Streptomonospora nanhaiensis: one gene and its partner. Each later gene encodes a partner of the first gene's protein in a complex. Links are inferred from orthologs where the notes say so. Each region holds a gene or a part of one and is shown on either strand. Other genes may lie near its edges.

What was found.
Region 2: the proteins of dnaB (region 1) and dnaG are in contact, whole or in part, in a crystal structure (PDB 2R6A), measured with the Geobacillus stearothermophilus proteins. The link is inferred for Streptomonospora nanhaiensis from one-to-one orthologs. Residues at the interface, in WP_033016901.1 of Geobacillus stearothermophilus: Ser13, Glu15, Ala16, Gln18, Glu91, Leu92, Asp94, Ala95, Val96, Pro97, Thr98, Ala99, Ala100, Asn101, Tyr104, Tyr105, Ile108; in WP_049624496.1 of Geobacillus stearothermophilus: Lys456, Leu457, Leu458, Pro459, Ala460, Asn463, Ala464, Leu467, Leu535, Leu536, Ile537, Ala538, Gln544, Glu545, Asp548, Tyr549, His552.

Annotation. Positions count from the first base shown.
Region 1 is NZ_JACCFO010000001.1:3,751,166-3,762,676, forward strand. Bases 5,635-8,631 are described here. They hold dnaB (replicative DNA helicase), read right to left. Parts: upstream 8,092-8,631; coding sequence 6,178-8,091; downstream 5,635-6,177. Other genes in these bases: HNR12_RS16525 (DoxX family protein), read left to right, coding at 5,635-5,866; HNR12_RS16535 (MATE family efflux transporter), read left to right, coding at 8,431-8,631. In the rest of the region: HNR12_RS16490 (PH domain-containing protein), read left to right, coding at 1-454; HNR12_RS16495 (hypothetical protein), read left to right, coding at 699-917; HNR12_RS16500 (DUF2000 domain-containing protein), read right to left, coding at 1,087-1,500; HNR12_RS16505 (Lrp/AsnC family transcriptional regulator), read left to right, coding at 1,608-2,093; HNR12_RS16510 (Gfo/Idh/MocA family protein), read right to left, coding at 2,834-3,919; HNR12_RS16515 (SRPBCC family protein), read right to left, coding at 4,012-4,542; HNR12_RS16520 (TetR/AcrR family transcriptional regulator), read right to left, coding at 4,643-5,266; more of HNR12_RS16525, read left to right, coding at 5,351-5,634; more of HNR12_RS16535, read left to right, coding at 8,632-9,810; HNR12_RS16540 (peptidoglycan recognition protein family protein), read right to left, coding at 9,825-10,646; rplI (50S ribosomal protein L9), read right to left, coding at 10,834-11,280; rpsR (30S ribosomal protein S18), read right to left, coding at 11,301-11,511. UniProt on the Escherichia coli protein: The main replicative DNA helicase, it participates in initiation and elongation during chromosome replication. Travels ahead of the DNA replisome, separating dsDNA into templates for DNA synthesis.
Region 2 is NZ_JACCFO010000001.1:1,876,433-1,887,904, forward strand. Bases 8,515-11,472 are described here. They hold dnaG (DNA primase), read right to left. Parts: upstream 10,957-11,472; coding sequence 9,073-10,956; downstream 8,515-9,072. Other genes in these bases: rpoD (RNA polymerase sigma factor RpoD), read right to left, coding at 8,515-8,986; mmsB (multiple monosaccharide ABC transporter permease), read right to left, coding at 11,062-11,472. Also shown: HNR12_RS08100 (hypothetical protein), read left to right, coding at 1-518; HNR12_RS08105 (FAD-binding and (Fe-S)-binding domain-containing protein), read right to left, coding at 701-3,691; HNR12_RS08110 (pyridoxamine 5'-phosphate oxidase family protein), read left to right, coding at 4,023-4,613; HNR12_RS08115 (DUF998 domain-containing protein), read right to left, coding at 5,239-5,874; HNR12_RS08120 (glycoside hydrolase family 18 protein), read right to left, coding at 6,329-7,684; more of rpoD, read right to left, coding at 7,850-8,514. UniProt on the Escherichia coli protein: RNA polymerase that catalyzes the synthesis of short RNA molecules used as primers for DNA polymerase during DNA replication.

The DNA of each region.
Region 1 (11,511 bases):
ACAGGACGTCGTCACCATCCGTCGGCACCCCGCGGTGCTGATCGGGCCGGTCGCGGCGGTGCTCGGCGCGCTCATCATCGCGGGCATCCTGAGCAACACCGTCGTCGCCTCCAGCGCCGCCGTGCTGGCGGTCATCTGGTGGGTGTGGCTGCTCATCCTGGTGTGGTTCGTCTGGCGGGTGGCCGGGTGGTCGGTCGACTACTTCGTCATCACGTCGCAGCGGCTGCTGCTGACGCAGGGGCTGATCACCCGCCAGGTGAACATGATGCCCCTGGGCAAGGTCACGGACATGCGCTTCGAGCGCACCCTGCTCGGGCGGTTCCTGGGCTACGGCACCTTCGTCATGGAGTCGGCCGGTCAGGACCAGGCGCTGAGCAGGATCAACTTCGTGCCCTATCCCGAGCAGCTCTACCTTGAGGTGGTCGGGCTGATCTTCAAGGATCCGAACGAGTAACCGGGCAGCCGGTAACGGTCGTGGACCCACGCTGACCCCAGCGCCCGCCGACAGGCGGGCGCTTCTTTTTGTTCACCTGTTGTTCACCTTCGCGGCGTCCGCCCTTGTCAACGGGGGCAAAATCCCGCCCGGACCGGCCCAAACCCCCACCTGTCAGGCGAATCAGAATTGACGCCAAGGTGAACGACGGGTTAACTTAAGACTTCTTAAGAACGAACGAGGGGGTGCCGCCATGGTGAACCCGGTGAGCCCGGCGACGCAGGTCGGCCGTACCGCCAAGGCCCCGCGCCGCACGCGCACCAGCGTGCTGCGGCGCCGGAGCGGTGAAGCCCGCACCGCAGCCGCAGCCATGCCCCAGCCGCGCGTCGCCGCGGAGGCCGTCGCCTCCGACCGGCCGCTGCTGACCTGGGAGCTGGTCACCGACGAAACCGGCCGCACGCGGCCGGAGGCCCGCTGGATCTAAATCCCGGGCACTCGCAGGGCAGGGCCCTGCGCCGAGGGGGCCGACCGCGCACGCGGTCGGCCCCCTCGGTCGTGCGCGCCCCTTGGCCGTTCCCATGCCATCGGCGCGCACGCCCGCTCGGTCCGCGCCCCCGCCCGGCGGCGCTCCCTCGCGCGGCGGGGGCCGCGCCTCAGCGCAGCAGCGGCAGCCGCTTGGTCAGGGGGTTGACCCGGTTGCGCGGCCCGAACACCGCGACCGCGACGTAGTCGACCTCCTCGGCGGGGGTCAGCGCCAGCGCGTCGAGGTAGGCCGCGTAGTCGCGGCTGCGCCGGGCGACCTCGTTGAACCCCACCACGGTCAATTCGTCGTCGGCGCGCGCCGCCTCGGCGAGAGCCCGCAGGTCGGCGGAGCCGGCCGTCAGGACCGGTACCGGGTTGGGGTTCAGCCCCGCGTGCACCCCGCCCGAGGCGTCCTTGCCGTCGGCGGCGAGCAGGTGCGGCAGCCGCCCGCCCAGAGCCAGCCCGGTGACCATCGCCGCGTTCACGGCGTGGGCCATCGGCAGCGTCTCGTCCACGACCAGTACCAGCTTCGTCCGCAGCGCCATTGCGCGCCTCCCCAAGTGATCGGCGTACGCGGGAGAACCTATACATACGGACGGTCTCAGCCACTCCGAATCGAACGTTCGGTCGGAATTCGCGTCATACTATGGACATGGACGAACTTGATGCGGAGATCATCCGGCTACTCCAAACGGATGCGCGCCAGTCCAACCGCGAACTCGCCCGCCGGCTGGGGGTGGCGCCCTCGACCTGCCTGGAGCGGGTGCGCTCGCTGACCCGGCGCGGCGTGATCCGCGGCTACCACGCCGACGTCGACCTCGCCGCCCTCAACCGCGGTGTGCAGGCGCTGGTGTCGATCCAGGTGCGCCCGCTGAGCCGGCCGGTCATCGTGCGGTTCAAGGAGGAGGTCAGCGTGCTGCCCGAGGTGCTGTCGGCCTTCGTGCTGGCGGGCGGCGACGACTTCGTGCTGCACGTGGCGGTGCAGGACCTCGACCGGCTGCACGCGTTCCTGCTGGACGAGTTGAGCAAGAGGAAGGAGATCGCCGGGTTCCGGACCTCGGTGATCTTCCAGAGCACCCGCAACCCGGTGGTCGGCCGACTGCCCGAGACGGCCGGGGCGGCCTCGGCACCGGACTGAGCGGAGGGGCCGGGTCGCGGAATGTCGATTTGTCGACAAATCCATCCGCGGCCGAGTCGGCAGCCGTCCGCAGGCGGGTGGGGATGGGAGATGGGGGCGAGGGCGGGGCGCCGAGGGCGGCAGGTGGGTGGGTCCGGCGATGAGCGGCCCGCTGAGCGGTTGGGCTCCGGTCCCCGCGCAGTGTCCGGAAACCGCTTACTTCCCGCCTTCGTCTCACCTTATGAGACAAATTCGCTGAAGGCGGGACGATCTCGCACGTGCGGTCACCCAGGCGGCCGGAACCGCACGATCGTCACTCTCTGAAACGGGCATTCCACCCCTAGCACCCCCGGGGAGCTCGCCTGTCGTCTCACATCGTGGGCATAACGAGCCGCCAAGCCCACTGGGCCGCCCCGTCGCCACTCCAAAGTGGACATACGGAACAAACGACCGCTCGCGGCGGCCACCCGCCACCGGGCCCCGTCGAACCGCGGCTGAGCGGACGACCGGCACGCGCGGCCGCTCCCCGGGCCGCCCCTCCGAACCTCGACTCCCGACACCAGCACCGGTCTCCGCCCGGCCCTCCCCCACCGCCCTCGGCGCCACCGACGCGGGCCAGCCACCCGCCGCCGGCGCCGGTTCCGCCGGGCCCAGCCACCCACCGCCTTCGCCGCCCCGTCGCCACCCCAACCAGCAACGGCCGAACCGATCACCGCCACCCGACCCCCCGCCTTCGGCGCGTCGGGTGTCCCGGCGCGGTGTCAGTCGGCGGCTCCGAGGTCGGGCACCGGTACCGGGGCCGAGCCCTTGGCCAGCGACTCGGCGCCGAGGACGCCGACCAGGGACGCCGCCACGGCCGCGCGCACGTCGACCGCGGGCGGCGCGCCGTCGGCGATCGTGGCGCGGAACGCCTCCAGCACCAGCACCGTGCCCTCGTCCGCCCGCGGCACGACGCCGCCCCCGATCTCCAGCGGCGGCGGGGTGCGCTCCTCCTCGCGCGGCACGCCGCCGGGCGCGGCCCACGCCTCGGTGCGCACCCGCAGCGACCAGGACCGCTCCCCCGGCGCCCGCACAGACTCCGCCAGGCCGCGGGTGCCCCGCGCCGAGACCCAGCTCCAGTGGCTGTCCGGCTCGCCCTGGAGGAACCCGTGCCGGGTCACCGCGAGGGCGCCCGTGGACAGCCGCACGACCAGCACCGCCGCCGAGTCGGGACGGTCGCCGTCCACCGTGTGGGCCGCGACGTCGAGGGGCCGCGCCCCCGTGACCGCGAGGACGGGTGAGAGGGTGTGGGTGCAGTAGGCGGTCGCGGCGATGCGCCCGCGCCAGTGCGCGGGGTCGCCCACGAGGGCGTCGACCGCCTCGGGTGCCATCCCGTGCAGGTAGTCGGCCTCCACCAGAACGGGGCGGCCGATCTCGCCGGACTCGACGGCCGCGCGCAGCAGCCGCACGTGCGGGTGGAAGACGAAGTTCTCGGCGAAGGAGTAGGTGGCGGCGGAGGCGTCGGCGGCCGCTATGAGCCGGCGGCCCTCCTCCACCCCGGCGCAGGCGGCGGTCTCGGAGAGCACGTGCACGCCGCGCTCCAGGAAGGCGACCGCGGGCTCGGCGTGGGCGTCGAAGTCGTTGGCGAGGATGACGCCGTCGAGGTCGGTGCCCAGCAGGTCCTGCCAGCGCTCGGCGACGGCGGCGCCCGGCAGCCGCGGCGCGGCCTGCGCCCGGCACTGCGGGTCGAGGTCGCAGGCGGCGACCACCTCCAGGCCCACCCGGGGGCAGTGCTCGGCCATATGCAGCCCGCGCCGGAGTCCGACCACGCCAATGCGGGGCCGACCCCGCGCCTCGTTGCGCTCCATGCGGGCATGGTGGCGGGGCGCGGCCACTGTCCGCAACGGGTTTTCGACCGGGTGCGGCGGTGCGGTGGCACTGACCGGATCCGCCGACCGGCTCAGGGGCCGGTCTCGGCCCGGAGGCGCAGGCCCTCCAGCACGGCCGCCATGCCGTTGGCGAGTTCGTCCAGCCGGTGGGCCACCAGCATCTCCTCGCGCTCGGGCATGCGGTCGATCACCACGCTCAGCCCGGAGGGGCCGGGGCCCAGGCGGACCGACTGGCGCAGCAGCGTACCGCCGCCGCGAGGCTCCAGGGTGAACCGCCACAGCGCCATCGGCGCGGCGGCGGTGCGCATGGGCGGGCCGAACCGGCCGTCCACGTCGAGCACCGCCCAGGCGAACGTGCTCTCCGCCTTCAGTTCGACGATCTCGGACACGGTCCGCCACTCGCCGATACGGGGGTGGCGGTTGAACCCCGCGAACCGCGCGCCTTCGGCGGGGCCGGTGGCGGGGGCCAGCCACTCGACCTTCCACAGTTCGGGGCTGTAGGCGCACGGCAGCGCGATGTCGGTGACCAGCGGCCACACCCGCTGCGGCGGCGCGGCGACGGTGGTCTCGCGTTCGGTGGAGGGGCCTTCGGCGTAGCGCATCCGATTCTCCCGGTGCCCGGCGAATGTGAGGAAAGTGTGCCCGAGGCGCGCCGCCGCGGGCGCACCGGCCCCCTCCCCACCGTCCGCCGGTGCCGGGGTCTCAGCCGGCGGGGGTGGTGGTGTAGCCGTGGAAGAGCACCGCCGCCACCTGGCGGAAGAGCTTCTCGGGGTCGTCGCCGCGCATTGACGTGTCGACGACGCCCTCGCGCCACAGCACGGCGAACCCGTGGGCCGCCGACCACGCCGCCAGCGTGTAGGCGGGGGTGCGCGGACCGCCGGGCCCCCCGGGGACGGCCGTCTCAAGGAGGGCCGCGGCGCGCGCCGAGGCGGCGGCCAGCTCCGGGTCGTCGGCGTGGTAGAGCTCCGAGCGGAACATGACGTCGAAGTGGCCGGGGTGCTCCAGCGCGAAGCGCACGTAGCGCAGGCCCATCTCGTAGAGCGCGCCCGAGGGGTTGTCGGGGTCGACGGGCTCGGGCACCTCCCCCGCCCGTTCGGCCGCCGCGAGGGAGTCGGCGAGCATGCGGAAGCCGTCGACGGCGATCGCGGTGAACAGCCCGGCCTTGTCGGTGAAGTGGTGGGCGGGGGCCGCGTGCGAGACCTCGGCGCGGCGCGCCAGTTCGCGCAGGCTGACGGCGGCCGTGCCCCGCTCGGCGATCAGTTCGACGGCGGCGTCGAGCAGCGCCCGGCGCAGGTCCCCGTGGTGGTAACCGGTGCGTTCTGGCATGACAGCAGCCTACCCCAGATCTAGTCATTGACAAGATTGCCCGATCGGGGCAAACTAGACAGTGACAAGTTCGGAGGGGGAGACATGAACGTGACACTGATCGCGCTGGGGGCGTCCACGGCGGCGTTCCGCGGGCTCGGCGCGCTGGGGGTGCGCCGCTTCGCCACCTGGCGGGACAGCGCCGCCCACGGCATGGCCGCCATGCTGCTGCTCACCGCGAGCGCGCACTTCGTGCCGCCGTCGGTGACGGTGATGCCCACGCACGCCGACATGGTGGCCATGGTCCCGCCGCAGCTGCCGTACCCGGAGCTGCTGGTGTACGCCACGGGCGTGCTCGAACTCGCCGGCGCCGCGGGCCTGGTGTGGCCGCGCACCCGGCGGTCGGCCGCCGCCTGCCTGGCGCTGCTGTTCGTGCTGATGTTCCCGGCCAACGCCTACGCCGCTTTGAACGAGGTGCCCCTGGCCGGCGACCCGGCGACCCCGCTGGTGCCGCGGCTGCTGGAGCAGTTGCTCTACATCGGCCTGATGGGCTGGGTGGCCTGGCCGCGCGGCCTCGCCGCCAAGCCCGCCCCGAAGGCGGCCGCTGCCGAGCGCGCCTAGTGGGGCGCGCGGCACCTCGCGACACGGCATTCGCACAGCGGCCCCGCACCGTCGACCCGACGGCGCGGGGCCGCTCCGTTGTGCCGCGGGCGCCGGGCCGCCGCGGCGCACTCCTCGCCCGGGGAGCAGCCGGTCCACCGGCGGCCGCCTGCTGAAGCCCTACGCGGCGCACTCCTCCGCCAGGGCGGTGCGTGCCGGGGTGCCGACCGCTCAGCCGGTGCGGGGCAGGACCGGATCCAGGCCGCCATGATGCCCCGGCGCCCCGAGCGGCCGCCCCGCCGGTCCGGCGGGGACGGCGCCGTGTCGGCATGTCAGCCCGGCGCCATGTCGACAAAGCGGCTGTAGTGGCCCTGGAACGCCACGGTGACGGTGGCCGTGGGGCCGTTGCGGTGCTTGGCCACGATGAGGTCGGCCTCGCCGGCGCGCGGGGACTCCTTCTCGTGGACGTCCTCGCGGTAGAGCAGGATGACCATGTCCGCGTCCTGCTCGATGCTTCCGGACTCGCGCAAGTCGCTGACCTGGGGTTTCTTGTCGGTGCGCTGCTCGGGCCCCCGGTTGAGCTGGGACAGCGCGATGACCGGCACCTCCAGCTCCTTTGCCAGCAGCTTCAGCGACCGCGACATCTCCGAGACCTCCTGCTGGCGGCTCTCGACGCGGCCGGTCGAGCTCATCAACTGGAGGTAGTCGACGATGACCAGCTTGAGGTCGTGCTGCTGCTTGAGCCGCCGGCACTTGGCGCGGATCTCCATCATCGACAGGTTCGGGGAGTCGTCGATGAACAGCGGCGCGCTGGCGACCTCGCCCATGCGCCGGGCCAGCCGCGCCCAGTCGTCGTCGGTCATCAGCCCCGAGCGCATGGTGTGCAGCGGCACCCGCGCCTCGGCCGACAGCAGCCGCATGACGATCTCGTTGCGGCCCATCTCCAGGCTGAAGAAGACGCTGGTGAGCTGGTGTTTGATCGAGGCCGCCCGCGCGAAGTCGAGCGCGAGGGTGGAGTTGTGGGTGGGGATGAGCGCCCGGGTGGCGAGGTAGAGGTGGTCGGGGTGGTCGATCTGCACGCAGCGCACCGGCACGCTGGGCACGCGCCGCGCACCGGTCACCCGGCGCACGGCGGCCCGCCGGGGCGCGGTGGCCACGCCGCCGGCCGCACGGAGGGCACCGGCGCGGTGCGCGGCGGCCGCGCCCGCGGTGTCCACAGGCTGTGGAGCGGCCGGGAGGGCGGGTCCGCCCGGCGCCGCGACGACCGGGCCGCAGGCGCCACCGGTGTCGGCCAGCCACGCCGCGAGCCGCGCGGTGGTGCACAGCTCGACGCGCTCGCCCCGCCTCGCCCGGTCGCCCGCCAGGACGGGCCACTCGTGCTCGGCGTCGGCCACCACGGTGGTGCCGTCGTCGAAGCGCAGCTCGTAGCAGGGGCGGCCGGTCATGACCTCGGTGGCCGCGACCACCGGGGTGGGGCTGCCGTCGGGCGCCAGCAGGCGGTCGCCCACGGCGACCTCGCCCATGGTGGTCCAGCCCTCGGGGGTGGGCAGCGGGGTGTCCAGCGCGAGCGCCTTGCCGACGGCCGGACGCGCGGCGATGATGATCATCTGCCCGGGGTGCAGGCCGTTGGAGAGCGCGTCGAAGTCGGTGAACCCCGTGGGCACGCCGGTCAGCGAGCCGTCGTGGGCCGAGATCGCCTCGATCTCGTCGAGCGCGCCCGGCATGATGTCGCTGAGCGGCAGGTAGTCCTCGCCGGTGCGCTTCTCGGCGATGCGGAAGATCTCGGCCTGGGCGTGGTCCACGAGGTCGTCGACGTCGCCGTCGCCGGCGTAGCCGATCTGCGCGATCCGGGTGCCCGCCTCGACCAGGCGGCGCAGCACGGCGCGGTCGGCGACGATCCGGGCGTAGTACCCGGCGTTGGCCGCGGTGGGGATGGCCTCGGTGAGGGTGTGCAGGTAGGGGGCGCCGCCAACCCGGGTGATCTCGCCGCGCTTGGTGAGTTCGGCGTTGACCGAGATCGCGTCGACCGGCTCGCCGCGCGAGAACAGGTCGACCACCGCGTCGAAGATGGTCTGGTGCGCCGGCCGGTAGAAGTCGGCGGACCGCACGATCTCGACCACCTGGGTGATGGCCTCCTTGGACAGCAGCATGCCGCCCAGCACGCTCTGCTCGGCCATGATGTCGTGCGGTGGTGTGCGCTCGAAGCCGGCGCCGGTGTTCTCCGGCGGTAGGTCGGCGACGCTCACGTGGACTCCCCCTGCTTCACGTTCGCGAACATGTCCAGCATGCCCGGGCTTGGATTGTCGCGACTGGAGCACCCGCGGCGCAAAGCGGCCTGTGGACAGCGCTGGGGAGATCCTGTGGACGAAGGCAGGCCATCCTGCGGATAGCTTGTGCACAACACCTGTGGACAACTAATTCACAGGTCGCATACACCCATTCTGACCTGCAAAGACTTTATGCACCGGCTGTGCGCGAAAGAAAGTTCACAGCCCGCTTTCCACAGGTTATCCACAGGCTGCTCGCGAGCCGTGGATAACCTGTGCACACAGCCTCGAACACGTGTCCGGTATTGTCGCAGTGCCATGCCCGTGAAGCCAGCCCTGTCCCGCCTGCGCGGCGCGCTGCCCGCCCCGCCGTTCCGGCACACCCACGACCGCGAGATCCTGCGGCTCGCCGTACCCAGCTTCTTCGCCCTGGTCTCCGAGCCGCTGTTCCTGCTCAGTGACTCCGCCATCGTGGGCACGCTGGGCACCCAGGCGCTCGGCGGACTGGGCGTAGCCGGCCAGGTGCTGCTCACCCTGGCCAACCTGTGCGTCTTCCTGGCCTACGGAACCACCTCGGCCGTGGCCCGCCGCTTCGGCGCCGGCCAGACCGCGGCCGGGCTGCGCAGCGGCGTCGACGGCCTGTGGCTGGCCGTGCTGATCGGCGCCGCCATCGTGGCGGTCTGCTACCCGGCGGCGCCCTGGCTGGTCCAGGCGCTGGGCGCCTCACCCGCAGTCGCCCCCTACGCCGTGGTCTACCTGCGGATCAGCCTGCTGAGCACCCCCGCGCTGCTGGTCATCCTGGCCGGCACCGGTGTGCTGCGCGGCCTGCAGGACGCCACCACGCCGCTGCTGGTGGCGGTGGGCACCAACGTCGCCAACATCGTGCTGTGCGCGTGGTTCGTGCTGGTGCTGGACTGGGGGATCGCCGGCTCGGCGTGGGCCACGGTCATCGCCCAGACCGCCGGAGCCGGCGCCTACCTGGTGGTCGTCGTGCGCGCCGCCCGCCGCCACGGGGTCGGGCTGGCGCCCAGCCTGGCCGGGCTGCGGGCCTCGGCCACCGCCGGGTTCGCGCTGTTCGTGCGCACGGTCTCGCTGCGCGTCGTGCTGCTGGTCAGCACCGCCGTGGCCGCCCGCCTGGGCGACCCCGAACTCGCCGCGCACCAGGTGGCCACGCAGATCTGGTCGCTGCTGGTGTTCGCCCTGGACGCGATCGCCATCGCCGGGCAGGCCATCATCGGCCGCTACCTTGGCGCCTCCGACATCGCGGGCGCCCGCGCGGCCACCCGCCGCATGGTCGAGTGGGGCGTGTTCGCCGGGGTGGTGTTCGCCGTGCTGACGCTCGCGCTGCGGCCGTGGGCCCCGCTGCCCTTCACCGACGACCCCCACGTGCACGGCCTGCTGCTGTCGGCCCTGCTGGTGGTGGCGCTGCTGCAGCCGCTCAGCGGTGTGGTCATGGTCCTCGACGGCATCCTCATGGGCGCCGGCGACCAGCGCTATCTGGCCTGGGCGAGCTTCTGGACGATGCTGGCGTTCCTGCCGTGCGCGGCCCTGGTGCGCTACGCGCTGCCCGCGGGGTCGCCGCACGGGCTCACCTGGCTGTGGATCGCGTTCGCCGTGTGGATCCTGGCCCGCGGGATCACGCTGGGCGCGCGGGCGCGCGGCGGGGCCTGGCTGGTGGCCGGGGCCGCGCGCCCCTGAACCCGGACGGGTCCTCAGGACTCTCCGGAGCCCAGCGCCGGCCCGTGGTAGAACTCCACCGCGCGCTCGTCCACCGGCACCCGCGGGTAGGTGGGCAGGTGCTCCTCGGGGAGGTCGGCCTCGTCGCGCAGCACCAGCCGCGCCTCCAGGCTGCGCAGCCGCGCCCCCACGTCGGTGCGCAGCCGGGGCAGCATGGCGTACAGGCTGTCGCCCGGGCAGCTCGTGGCGTTGAAGTCGCGGTGGCCGACGATGGCGCTCGACGGGCTGAGCCCGTAGACCAGGCACAGCCACGCGCAGGTCTCGATCAGCGCGCTCAGCAGCTCCCGGGTGGGCTCGGCGGAGGTGTAGGTGCCCTCGTTCTCGATGCCCACCGTGTGGGAGTTGTGGTCGGCGGTGTGCGCGCCCACCACGTGGTCGCCCGCCCGGATGGCCGGCAGCGACCGGTTGCGCCCCTCCATGACGTAGCCGCCTCGGCTGATGGTGAGGTGCTGGCCGGTGTCGTCCCAGCCGTTGGTGTCCATGTGGTGGTTCTGGATCGACCGGGAGAGCGCCGCGGCGTGGCTCTTGGAGTAGTCGGTGCTGTTGGCGGTGGCCGTGTGGTGCACGACGATCAGGTCGGGCGCCTGCGACAGCACCGTGGCGGCGCGCTTGGGCGAGCGCGCGCCCCACTCGCTCCGGGTGTAGATGCGCGGCTCCTCCATGGCGAGCGCCGCGCCCGGGGCCGCGAGGCCGGCGACCCCGCCCAGCAGAGCTCCGCCCGCCGCCAGGGCGGCTCCCCGAAGGACACTGCGGCGCGGCACACCCGGCCGCCCCGGTGCCCCCTCATAGCTGCACATAGCGGCCACATCCTTCCTGTGGAGTTCCAGACCCACAGGACAAGATAGGCTACACAGCGTGACGAATTGACAACCCAGAGAAATCAGGCGTGTTCGGGCGCGGCGGGGCGGTCGCGGGCGCGGGTCCGGACGCACGACGGCCCCGGTCCCCTCGCGGGGGCCGGGGCCGCGGGCCCGGTGCGGCGGGTCAGACCCCCTGCACCTGCAGCTTGATGGTGGCCGTGACCTCGGGGTGCAGGCGCACCTGCACCTTGTGGTCGCCCACCGACTTGATCGGGTTGCGGATCTCGATCCGGCGCTTGTCGACCTCGGGGCCGCCGGACGCCTTCACGGCGTCGGCGACATCGGCCGCGGTGACCGACCCGAACAGCCGCCCGCCGTCACCGGCGCGCTGCTGGAGCTTGACGTTGAGCGAGTTCAGCCGGCCCGCCACCTGCTGGGCGTCGTCCAGGCTGCGGATGTCGCGTGCGGCGCGGGCGCGGCGGATCGAGTCGATCTGCTTCTGCCCGCCCCGGGTCCACCGGATGGCGAACCCGCGCGGCAGCAGGTAGTTGCGGCCGTAGCCGTCCTTCACCTCGACCACATCGCCCGGGGCGCCGAGGCCGGTGACCTCCTGGGTCAGAATCAGCTTCACGACAAAACCTCCTTACCCCGTTAGCGAGCGGTGCTGGTGTAGGGCAGCAGCGCCATCTCGCGGGCGTTCTTGATCGCCGTCGCGACATCGCGCTGGTGCTGCGTGCAGTTGCCGGTCACCCGACGCGCGCGGATCTTGCCGCGGTCGGAGATGAACTTGCGCAGCAGAGTGGTGTCCTTGTAGTCGATGTAGGACAGCTTCTCCTGACAGAACAGGCAAACCTTCTTCTTG
Region 2 (11,472 bases), 1.9 Mb from region 1 along the record:
CCGCCGAGGTCCGCGCCCGGGTGCGGCTGGCACGCGGCGAACGCGTGCTCGCCCACACCGGCGCGGCCGAGGGCACCCTGGTGGCCACCGACCGCGCGCTGCACCTGCCCGACGGCCGCGCCGTGCCCTGGGAGCACGTCGACCGCGCCCGGTGGACCGAGGACGCGTTCGCGTTCGTCGAGGAGGGCCGGGGCGAGCACCGGTTCGCGGTCGCCGACCCCGGACGGCTCGCGGAGGTCGTCTACGAGCGGGTGACCGCGACCATCCTCGTCAGCCGCCACGTGCCGCTGGGCGCCGCCGCCGACGACACCGGCACGGGTGCCGACCCCGACCCCGGCGCCGGCTCCGCGCCGGCCACCGCCGGGCGCGGCTTCCGGCTGGTGGCGCGGCGGCCGCCGGGCGGCTCGGACGTCACCTGGCAGGTGCACATGGACGAGGGCGTGGACCCCCAGGACCCGCGCGTCGCGGCCCGGGTCGCCCCCGCGCTGGCGGCGCTGCGGGATCAGATGGGCGTGTAGCCCTCCGCCGCCGCGCCGCGGTCGCACGGTCGGGCGGTCGGGCGGCCGCCTCCGGAACGCGCGGCCACGGACTGCAGCGGCGCGCGGGAGGGCGCCCCGGCGGCGCCCTCACCGCGTACGCCGAACGCACCGTTCCCGTGCGCCCTCCCTCACCGCGCCACGCCGCGCTGCCGACCTCTCCTTCAGCCCTCCCCTCGGCCCCCCTTCCGGCCCTTCCGGCCCTTCCGGCCCTCGCGGTCGCGCCGGGCGATCCCCTCCGCCAGGGCCTCGGCCAGGTGGACGGCCGGGCGGTCGGTCTCCTGGTCGATCTGCGTGCGGCAGCTGAACCCGTCGGCCAGGATCATCGTCTCCGGCGCCGCCTCGCGGACGGCCGGGAGCAGCACCCGCTCCCCCACCGCCTTGGAGACCTCGTAGTGGTCGGCCTCGAACCCGAAGTTCCCGGCCAGGCCGCAGCAGCCCGAGTCCAGCACCTCGGTGTCGATCCCGGCGCGCTCCATCAGCGCGCGGTCGGCGTCGAAGCCGATCACGGCGTGCTGGTGGCAGTGCACCTGGCTGATGGCGCCGGCGTCCAGGCGCGGCGGCTCCCAGTCAGGGGCGAACGCGTTGAGGAACTCCGCCAGTGTGTACACCGACTTCGCCACGCGCTCACTCGGCGCGCCCGGCAGCAGTTCCACCAGGTCCGAGCGCAGTGCCGCCGTGCAGCTGGGCTCCAGGCCCACCACCGGCGTCCCCGCCGCCACGTGCGGGGCCAGCGCGCGCAGCGAGCGGCGCATGACCGCCTTGGCGACGTCGAGCTGCCCGGTCGACACCCACGTCAGTCCGCAACACACCTGGCCCCGCGGCAGGACGACGCGGAACCCGGCGTCCTCCAGCACCCGCACCGCCGCCGCCGGGACGCGCGGGTTGAGGTAGTTGCCGAAGGTGTCGGGCCACAGGACCACCGAGCCCCGCTCGGCGCCCGCTCCGCGCCCCCGCGCGCGCCCGGCCGGCGTCCGCGCCGCCGCGCCGCCCGCCGCCTTCCCCCGCTCCCGGCGGCGGAACCAGCGGGTGAAGGTGGTCTTGGCGAACTCCGGGATGGAGCGCTGCGGCGCGATCCCCCCGATCCGCTTGACGAGGTCGCCCAGCCCGCGCGCCGCGCCAGCCCGGTTGACCTCGGCCGGGGCCAGCGCCGCCAGCCGCGCCCACAGCGGCAGCCACCCCATCGAGTAGTGCGAGGCCGGGCGCACCCGCCGCCGGTAGTGGTGGTGCAGGAACTCCGCCTTGTAGGCCGCCATGTCGACGTTGACCGGGCAGTCGCTGCGGCACCCCTTGCAGGACAGGCACAGGTCGAGGCTGTCGCGCACCTCCTCCGAGTCCCACCCGTCGGTGATGACCTCGCCGTTGACCATCTCGAACAGCATGCGGGCGCGCCCGCGCGTGGAGTGGCGCTCCTCCTTGGTGACCATGTAGCTCGGGCACATCACCCCCGGCCCCTCGTGGCGGCGGCACTTGCCCACGCCCACGCACCGGCGCATCGCCCGCGCGAAGTCGCCCTGGTCGTCGGGGTAGGCCAGGACGGTCAGTGGCCCCCGCGTCACCGTGGCCACGCGCAGGTCGGCGTCCAGGGGGCGGGGGTCGACGATGTTGCCCGGGTTCATCAGGTTGCGCGGGTCCCAGATCGCCTTGAACTCGCCGAACGCGCGCATCAGCCGCTCGCCGTACATCCGGGGCAGCAGCTCCGAGCGCGCCTGGCCGTCGCCGTGCTCCCCCGACACCGACCCGCCGTGCGCGGCGACCAGGTCGGCGGCCTCCTCCATGAACGCGCGGAAGCGGCGCCTCCCCTGCTCGCCCGCCAGGTCGAAGTCGACGCGCACGTGCAGGCAGCCCTCGCCGAAGTGCCCGTAGACGACGCCCCGATACCCGTGGTCGGCCATGAGCCGGTCGTAGGCCCGCAGGTAGGAGCCCAGGTTCTCCGGGGGCACGGCCGCGTCCTCCCAGCCCGGCCACGCCTCGGTGCCGTCGGGCGCCCGGGTGGCCAGGCCCGACCCCTCCTCGCGGATGCGCCACAGCGCCCGCATGTGGGCGGGGTCGGTGACCACCGCGGAGTCCACCGGGCGGGCCGCGCCGGTGAGGCCGCGCAGCATGGCCCGGCCCTTTTCGGCGGCCTCGTCGGCGGAGGCGCCGCCGACCTCCACCATCAGCCAGGCGCCGCCCTCGGGCAGCGGGGTGCGCGCGCCCGGGCGCCGCACGCTGGCCAGCAGGTGCTCGTTGAGGCCCTCGACGGTGAGCGGCTCGTGCCCCAGCAGTTCGGGCACGGCGTCGGCGGCGGCCGGGGCGTCGGGGTAGCCCAGCACCACGAGGATCCGGGCCGCCGGCGCCTCCACCAGTTTGACCGTGGCGCCCAGCACGGTCACGCACGTGCCCTCGGTGCCGGTGAGCGCGCGGGCGAGGTGGCCGCCGTTCTCCGGCAGCAGGCGGTCCAGGGAGTAGCCGGAGACGCGGCGCCGGAGGCGGGGCATCCCGGTCCGCAGGTCGCCCATGTAGGTGTCGACCAGATCGCGCAGGGCCGCGTAGACCTGGCCCTCGCGCGTGGGCTGCGCCGCCAGCCGGAGCAGGTCGTCGCGGCCGGTCGCGCCGACCGTCATGCGCGTGCCGTCGTGCAGCAGCACGTCCAGCGACTCCACGTTGTCGGCCGTGGTGCCCCACGCCACCGAGTGGGAGCCGCAGGAGTTGTTGCCGATCATCCCGCCCAGCGTGCACCTGCTGTGGGTGGAGGGGTCGGGGCCGAACGTCAGCCCGTGGGGCGCCGCGGCCGCGCGGAGGTGGTCCAGGACGACGCCGGGCTGGACGCGGGCGGTGCGGGTGCGCGGGTCGACCTCCTCGATCGCCGTCAGGTAGCGGGAGGTGTCCACGACCAGGCCGGGGCCGATGGAGTTGCCGGCGATGCTCGTGCCGCCGCCGCGCGTGGTCAGCGGCACGCCGTAGGCCGAGCAGGCCGCGACGGCGGCGACGACGTCGTCCACGGTCCGCGGCCGGACGACCCCCAGGGGGACGTGCCGGTAGTTGGAGGCGTCGGCGGTGTAGAGGGCCCGCGTACCCGCGTCGAAGGCCACCGTCCCCGATACGTCGCGGCGCAGCGCGCGCTCGAAGCCGTCGAGGTCGATGTCGTCGTGCGGAGTCGCTGGGGAGATCATTTCGGGCATGTCCCCAGCGTGGCGCTCCGTGCCGTGAGTGACAACACATGCGTGCCGACGATTCGCGACGGAACGGGGATGGGGGCGGGGGCGGGGACGCAGCCGCGGCGGCATGACGGCGGCGCCGGGGGTGGCGGTAAGGCACGCGTCCTTGGGCGCGGGCATGGCCGATGGGAGCCTCGCGGGGCGGTGGTACGGCAACGGCCGGGCGGAGGCCGAGGCGGAGGGCGGAGGCCGGGGCGGAGGTGGAAGGCGGAGGCGTCACCGGCCGGGGCGCGCCGCCGTTTTCCACCTGACAGCAGATGGCAGGTACCGGCCGCAGACTGGTGGCATGGCGACCACTTCCGACCCCAACGCGTCCACCGGCGTGCCCGCCCAGGCGGCGTCCCCGACCGGCCCCACCGCCCGCGCCACCGGTACCACCGACGACCTCCGCCCGGGGCCCGACAGCGCGGCCACCTGGGGCGAGTTCGTCGGGGCGGACCCGGACTTCTCGGGCGTGGTGGGCGCGGCGTTCCGCGCCCACCGGCACCACGTGCTCGCGACGATCCGCAAGGACGGAGCGCCGCGGGTCAGCGGCACCGAGGTCGACTTCCGCGGCGACGAAATGCTGTTCGGCTCCATGCCAGGCGCCCGCAAGGCGCGCGACCTGCAGCGGGATCCGCGCTTCGCCCTGCACGCCATGCCCGGCGACACCTCGATGCAGCCGGGCGACGTGAAGATCTCGGGGCTGGCCTTGGAGGTGCGCGACAAGGCGGAACTGTCCCGCCTCCTCGGTCCGGAGGAAGAGGTCGGGGAGGGTGTGCACGTGTTCCGGGTCCTGCTCACCGACGCCGTGCTGACGACCGTGGAGGGCGACGAACTGGTGGTCCGCACCTGGCGCCCGGCGACGGGCGTACGGGAAATCCGCCGCCAGGGGTGAGCCCTCCCGGGGTAATTCCGCAGGCCAGGAGAGGACCTCGCCCTCATCCCGCATTCCGGCGCAGCCGGGATGCGGTGATCCGGCCGCAGCGGTTGAGCGCGGGACCCGGAGCCAACCGGTTCACCGTCGCCACGACGACGATCCCGCGCTCATCTGCGGCCAAGCCACAGGCGTGAAGCGGAAACCGCTTACCCCCTCTTTGGTCTCACCATATGAGTACACAACCGCCGTGGGAGCGACGATCTCGCATCCTCGGCCGTCCGGGCGACCGAGAACCGAAGATCGTCACCCTGGAAAACGGGCATTCCCTTAAAAAACCACCCTTCATGGCCCGCCCCAAAGGGGACATAAGCAGCAAACGGGCGCTCGACCGCCGACGATCTGCCGATTCTCGCTTCTAGGCCGCGCTGGTCCCTTTACCGGCGGCGACCCGTTCACGCAGGCGGTGCGCCACTCGTCCCGCCCCCACCCCCGCCGCCGACACCGGTCACTGATCGGCGCCTACCCCAACCCCCCGCTGCCTTCGGCGCCCCCGACGGAGCCGCCGCTCCATGGCGGCCGGACCGCTCACCGCCCCGCCCCACCACCCACCGCCTTGAGCGGCTCCGGATGGTCCGGCTGTGGCTCAGGGGGTCGACGGCTCCTGCTGGGGTTGTGCGGGCGGCGGCGGGGCCGTGGGGGCGAGGAGCAGGCGGGCGCCGGCGTAGGTGGTCCATACCAGCACCGCGAACACCCACAGGCGTTCCATTCCGCCCAGGCCCAGGCCGAGATCGGCCTCCACGGAGTACAGCAGGCTCGCCGTCAGTCCCACGGCGCCCGCCACCAGGGCCGACAGCCGCAGGGCGCGCAGCGGGCCGCCCGAGGCTCCGGCCGCGAGCGCGATCAGTCCGCCGTTGCCGACCGCCAGCAGCAGCGCGCCCACCCCGTGAACGGCGGACCGGGTGTCTGACGGCGCCAGCCCGATGACGATCCAGCCGAGGCCCTGCACCAGCAGCAGCGCACCCCCCAGCCAGGCGGTGACGCGCCCCCGGCGCGGCCACAGCGACGTGAGCAGGGCCGCGCCCGCCGTCAGCAGCACCCCCTCCAGCGCGAACGACACGTTCATGAGGTCGTGCAGCGGCGAGCAGACGTAGCGGACCTGGGGCGCGTCGCCGCCCATCCCGCAGGAGACGGCGCCCAGGTCGCTGACGTTGTTGCGGGCCCAGCTGTAGGGCTCGGGCCACGCCGCCTGCACCGCCAGGTGCGCGGTGAGCAGCTGCACGGCGCCGAGGATCCACAGCGCCGCCCCGAGGCGGGTGCGGCGCGGGGCGCGCTCGATGCGTGTCGGCTTCGCGGACGGATCCGGCGACGGCGGCGGGCCGCCCGGCGCCTCCGCTCCTGCCGCTGTCTCTGTCGCCGCCGCTGCGGCCGCTGCGTTGGTGGCTGCCTGTGCCGGTCGCTCTGTCATGGGTGGGAAAGCGCTCCTCGAACCGTTGGCGTCGCTGTCCGGCGCCGAGCCGCTGGGGGCGACCGGCGCCGGCCTGCTGCACTACCCGCCCAGACGCCGCCGAAAAGCGCGCCCGGTCCGCCGGCCGCGTGCGGAACAGCACAGAGCGCCGCCGCCCGCCGCGCCGCCGCTCACCGCACCCCCGCCCATTGGGCCACCGCCCCGGACGTCCGCACGCCCGCCCGGCCCCACCCGCTTCCCCGAGAAGTCCCGGCGGCCTCTGGCGACCTCACCACCCCAGGTGGTCGTCCATCGCGCGGACCAGCTCGCCATCCGGGTCCATGTCGAGGTTCCAGAGCATCAGCCCGCCCAGGTCGTGCTGCCGCACGTACTCCGCCTTCTGGGCGACGACCTCCGGGGTGTCGTAGGACCACCACTCGTCCCCGCTCACCAGCCACTGGCTGCCGCTGGACTCGTCGTGGAAGCGCCGCCCCGAGCGCCGCTCCAGGTCGGCGTAGGAGGCCGCGCCCTCGCCGTAGTCGCCCTCCGCCGGCTCCGGCGCCGGGGCGAACCGGCCGAACGACGCGTCCGCGCCCGTCTCGACCCCCTGCCACCCCCGCCCGAACCCGGGGAACCCCACCACCAGCTTCTCGGCCGGCAGGCCGTGGTCGAGGTAGGCGCGCACCACGCTGTCGACGCTCTCCTCCTCGGGCGCGCCCCGGGGGGTGTAGAGCTGGGAGTGGTGCCCGGTGGTCTGGCTCCACGGCCCGGTGAGGTCGTAGCCCTGCACCGTCGCGAAGTCCACCGGCCCGAACGCCTCGGGCTCGTAGCTCTCCCGCATCCGCTCCTCGTCGCCCGCCAGGGACACCGACAGCGTGTACTCGCGCCCCGTCTCCTCCGCGAGCGCGTCCAACTGCCGCCGGAACTCCGCCACCAGCAGGGTGAAGTTGCGCCGGTCGGCGGGGTGCTCGGTGTTGTCCGGGTGCCCGTCGCCGCCGGGCCACTCCCAGTCCAGGTCCACGCCGTCGAACACCCCGGCCGCCGCCCCCGCACCGCCCTGCGGCTCGCCGTCGGCCACCGGGAGGTCGCCCCGCAGCCACAGGTCGACGCACGAGCGCACGAACTCCCGCCGCGACTCCTCGGTGCGCGCCGCCGTGGAGAAGTGGGTGGAGGTGTTCCAGCCGCCCAGCGAGATGCTGGCGCCCAGCGACGGGTGGCTCTCCCGCAGCTTGCGCAGCTGGTTGAGGCCGCCGGCCAGCGGCTGCTCGTAGGTGTCGGCCCGCCCGTCGACGCTGTCCTCGGCGGAGTAGCGGCGCTGGTAGACCTCCCACGCCCGGCTGCCGGCCACGGGGATGTGGCAGCGGCCCTCGGGCGAGATCTCGCCGAAGGCCCACATCAGCCGGGTCAGGCGGTCGGCCGCGCCGCTGTCGGCGACGTCCTTGATCCGGTAGCCCCGGTTGGCGGTGTTCCAGTCGGCGAAGTAGGCGATGCGCTGCACGGACGGCTCCCTCACCGCGTCGACGACCGCGACGACACCCGCCACCAGTGCGAGCGCCCCCGCCCCGGCCGCGCAGCCCAGCAGCAGCCGACGCCATCGGCCCGGAGGCCGAGGGGGCCGCGCGTGGTGCCGCCGCGAAGGAGTCACACGGGCCAACGTAATCCGCGCGCGGCGCGCGGGTGCCCGCCGCGACCACATCAGGCCGACCCCGCCCCCGCCGGAACTCCGCGCCCGCGGCGGGCGTTGTCCTCCGGATGCGCCGCGCACCGCCGGCTCACGGCTCCCGGCCGGTGCCCGCGCCGCCCGCTCCCGCTATTCGAGGTAGTCGCGCAGGGTCTGCGCGCGCGAGGGGTGGCGCAGCTTGGCCAGGGTCTTGGACTCGATCTGCCGGATCCGCTCGCGGGTGACCCCGAACTCCCGCCCGACCTCCTCCAGCGTGTGGGGGTGGCCGTCGCGCAGCCCGAACCGCAGCTGGATGATCCGCTTCTCGCGGTCGCTGAGCGCGCCCAGCAGCGCCACCAGCTGGTCCTGGAGCATGGTGAACGCGGCCGCCTCGACCGGCGCCACGGCGTCGGAGTCCTCGATGAAGTCGCCGAAGTCGGAGTCCTCGTCGCCGATGGGCGCCTGCAGCGACACCGGCTCCTGGGCGATGCGCTGGATCTCCTGCACGCGGTCGCCGGCGAACCCCAGTTCGCGCGAGATCTCCGCAGGGGTGGGCTCGCGGCCGAGTTCCTGGTGGAGCTGGCGCTGCACCCGCATCAGCCGGTTGATGGTCTCGACCATGTGCACCGGGATGCGGATGGTGCGCGCCTGGTCGGCGATGGCGCGGGTGATGGCCTGGCGGATCCACCACGTGGCATACGTGGAGAACTTGAAGCCCTTGGTGTAGTCGAACTTCTCGACGGCGCGGATGAGGCCGAGGTTGCCCTCCTGCACGAGGTCGAGCAGCAGCAGGCCCCGGCCCAGGTAGCGCTTGGCGATCGAGACCACCAGGCGCAGGTTGGCCTCGATCAGCCGGTGCTTGGCGCGCTCGCCCTCGGCCACCAGGAGTTCGAGGTCGGCGGCGCTGGGGCCGCCGCGCGGCGCGGGCGCGCCGGACGCGGAGCGCCGCAGCTTCTCGGCCGCGAACAGCCCGACCTCGATGGACTTGGCGAGGTCGACCTCCTCCTCGGCCGTGAGCAGGGGCACGCGGCCGATCTCGCGCAGGTAGATGCGCACGAGGTCGCCGGCGGGTGAGGCCCGGCGCTCCACGTCGGCGGCCGGGACGGGGTCGTCGTCGGCGGGGTCGAGGACCTCGACCCCCTGCTGGGCCAGGCCCCGCACCACCTGGTCCAGGAACTCGGGCGGGGCGTCGAGGCGGTCCAGGGCGGCGGCGACGTCGGCGACGGTCACCATCTCGCCGGAGCCCGTGTCCGCGACCAATCGCGCCACCTGTGTGATCGGTGGCATTTCACCGGGCAGCACCGAAAGAGCCACCCTTACAGTGTGCCTGATCCTCTCGCGGAATAGTGAGAACTATTTTTGTCACCAGGGTGCTACGTGGCACCTGCGGCGCGCTCGCGCATCAGCCGTCTCTGCTGCTCAACAGCCATGAGTTCGGCGAAGACGCGCTGGTAATCGTCGGGCTGGGCGGCGGGGTCGAGCCTGCCGAGCCGGGATTTCAGGTTTGCGACCTGGCGATTGATGGAATGAATCTTGATCGTGCCCAGAATTTCCCGGGCGTAATGTTCGTCGAGTTCTCCGTAGACCTCGATCGGCTCCACCGCCAACCGGGTCACAAACGCCCGCTGGGGTTCGTTGGGCGCGGCGTCGCGCAGCCGGGTGGCCCACTGCTGGGGCTCGGTGGCCGCCCGCACCCCGCCCAGGCCCGTGATCAACTCGTGGACCGCGCGGTGCTGGGGCACGGTGAACGACTCGGTGTCGAGGTCGTCGAACTCCGCTGCCAGCCCTGGGTACTGCACCGCGATCTTCAGCGCCTGGCGCTCGCGCTGCAGCGAGGGGTCGCGCAGGTCGTAGGGGGCGGAGTCGGCCGCGCCGGGCGGCGCCGGGGGCGCGGGCCGGCGCGCGGGGCCGCCCGCGCGGTGGCGGGCCACGTGCTGGGCCACGCGGCGCTGCACGAACGCCTCGTCCATGATGCCCAGCCAGTGGTCGAGGTTGACCCCGTAGAGCTTGCGCACCCCCTCGTTGCGGATGCTGGCGACGATCTCGGCGGCGGCGTCGAGGCCGGCCATGCGGCCCTCGGCGGTGTCGAGGTCGTACTGCTGGATGACCGTGCGGATCATGAACTCATACAGCGGCTTGCGGTTGGCCACGAGGTCGCGCACGGCGGCGTTGCCGCCGCGCTGGCGGAGGTCGCAGGGGTCAAGGCCGTCGGGCTGCACCGCGACGAAGGTCTCGGAGGCGAACCCGTGCTCCTCGGCGAAGGCGCGCACGGCGGCCTTCTGCCCGGCGGCGTCGCCGTCGAAGGTGAACACGACCTCGCCGCCCTGGTTGGAGCGGCCCAGCAGCATGCGGCGCAGGATCTTGAGGTGCTCCTCGCCGAAGGAGGTGCCGCAGGTGGCCACCGCCGTGGTGACGCCCGCCAGGTGGCAGGCCATCACATCGGTGTAGCCCTCGACGATGACGGCGCGGCGCTCGCGCGAGATGTCGCGCTTGGCGAGGTCGAGGCCGTAGAGCAGGTGGCCTTTTTTGAAGATCGGGGTCTCGGGGGTGTTGAGGTACTTGGGGCCGTCGTCGGTGGCGGGGTCGAGCTTGCGGGCGCCGAAGCCCACGACGTCGCCGGTGACCTCGCGCACCGGCCACACCAGGCGGTTGCGGAAGCGGTCGTAGGCGCCGCGGCGGCCCTGGCTGGCCAGCCCGGCGGTGATCAGCTCGTGGTCGGTGAAGCCCTTGCCGCGCAGGTGGGTGGTCAGGGCCTCCCAGCCGCCGGGGGCGTAGCCCACGCCGAAGTGCTCGGCGTCGGCCCGGCCGAACCCGCGTTCGCGGAGGAAGCGGCGGCCCTCCTGGGCGGCGGGGGTGAGCAGCTGCTCGGCGTAGAAGCGCTGGGCCTCGCGGTGGGCCTCGATGAGCCGCTGGCGCTGGCTCTGGTCGTGGCGCGCCGAGGAGCGGCCGCCCTGTTCGTAGCGGAGCTGGATGCCGGCCTGCTGGGCGAGGGACTCCACCGCCTCGACGAAGCTGAGGTGCTCGATCTCCTGGATGAAGCGGATGACGTCGCCGCCCTCGCCGCAGCCGAAGCAGTAGTACAGGCCCCGGGCGGGGGTGACGTTGAAGGACGGCGACTTCTCGTCGTGGAAGGGGCACAGGCCCTTGAGGGAGCCGCCGCCGGCGCTGCGCAGCTGAAGGTACTCCCCCACCACGTCGGCGATGGGAGAGCGTTCGCGCACGAGCGCGACGTCTTCGTCTCTGATCCTTCCGGCCACGGTTCCTCAGCCTAGTTCTCCGCCCGAGCGCTCGGCCACGGAGGTCACTCGCCTGGGGAAAAGGGGCGGGCGGCTCCTCCTGCACAGGAGCCGCCCGCCCCGGCCTCACCGGCCGCCCCCGGACGCGGCCGCCGGTTCGTCGGGTTGCTCGGCCGCCGCGGCGCCGGGGCCGTCGGGGCGGTCGGGGCGGCTCCGCGAGGAGCGCAGGAACGCCGGCACCCCGCCGCCCCGCCCGAAGCCCACCCTCCTCTTGTTGTAGATGTCGAAGGCCACGGCCGCCAACAGCACCAGGCCCTTGATCGCCTGCTGCCAGTCCACGCCCAGCCCGATGATGGACATGCCGTTGTTCATCACGCCCATGACCAGCGCACCCACGATGGCGCCCATGACCGTGCCCACCCCGCCCGAGGCCGAGGCGCCGCCGATGAACGCCGCGGCGATGGCGTCCAGCTCGAACATCTCCCCGGCGCCGGGCGTGGCGGCGTTGAGCCGCCCGGTGAACACCAGCCCGGCCAG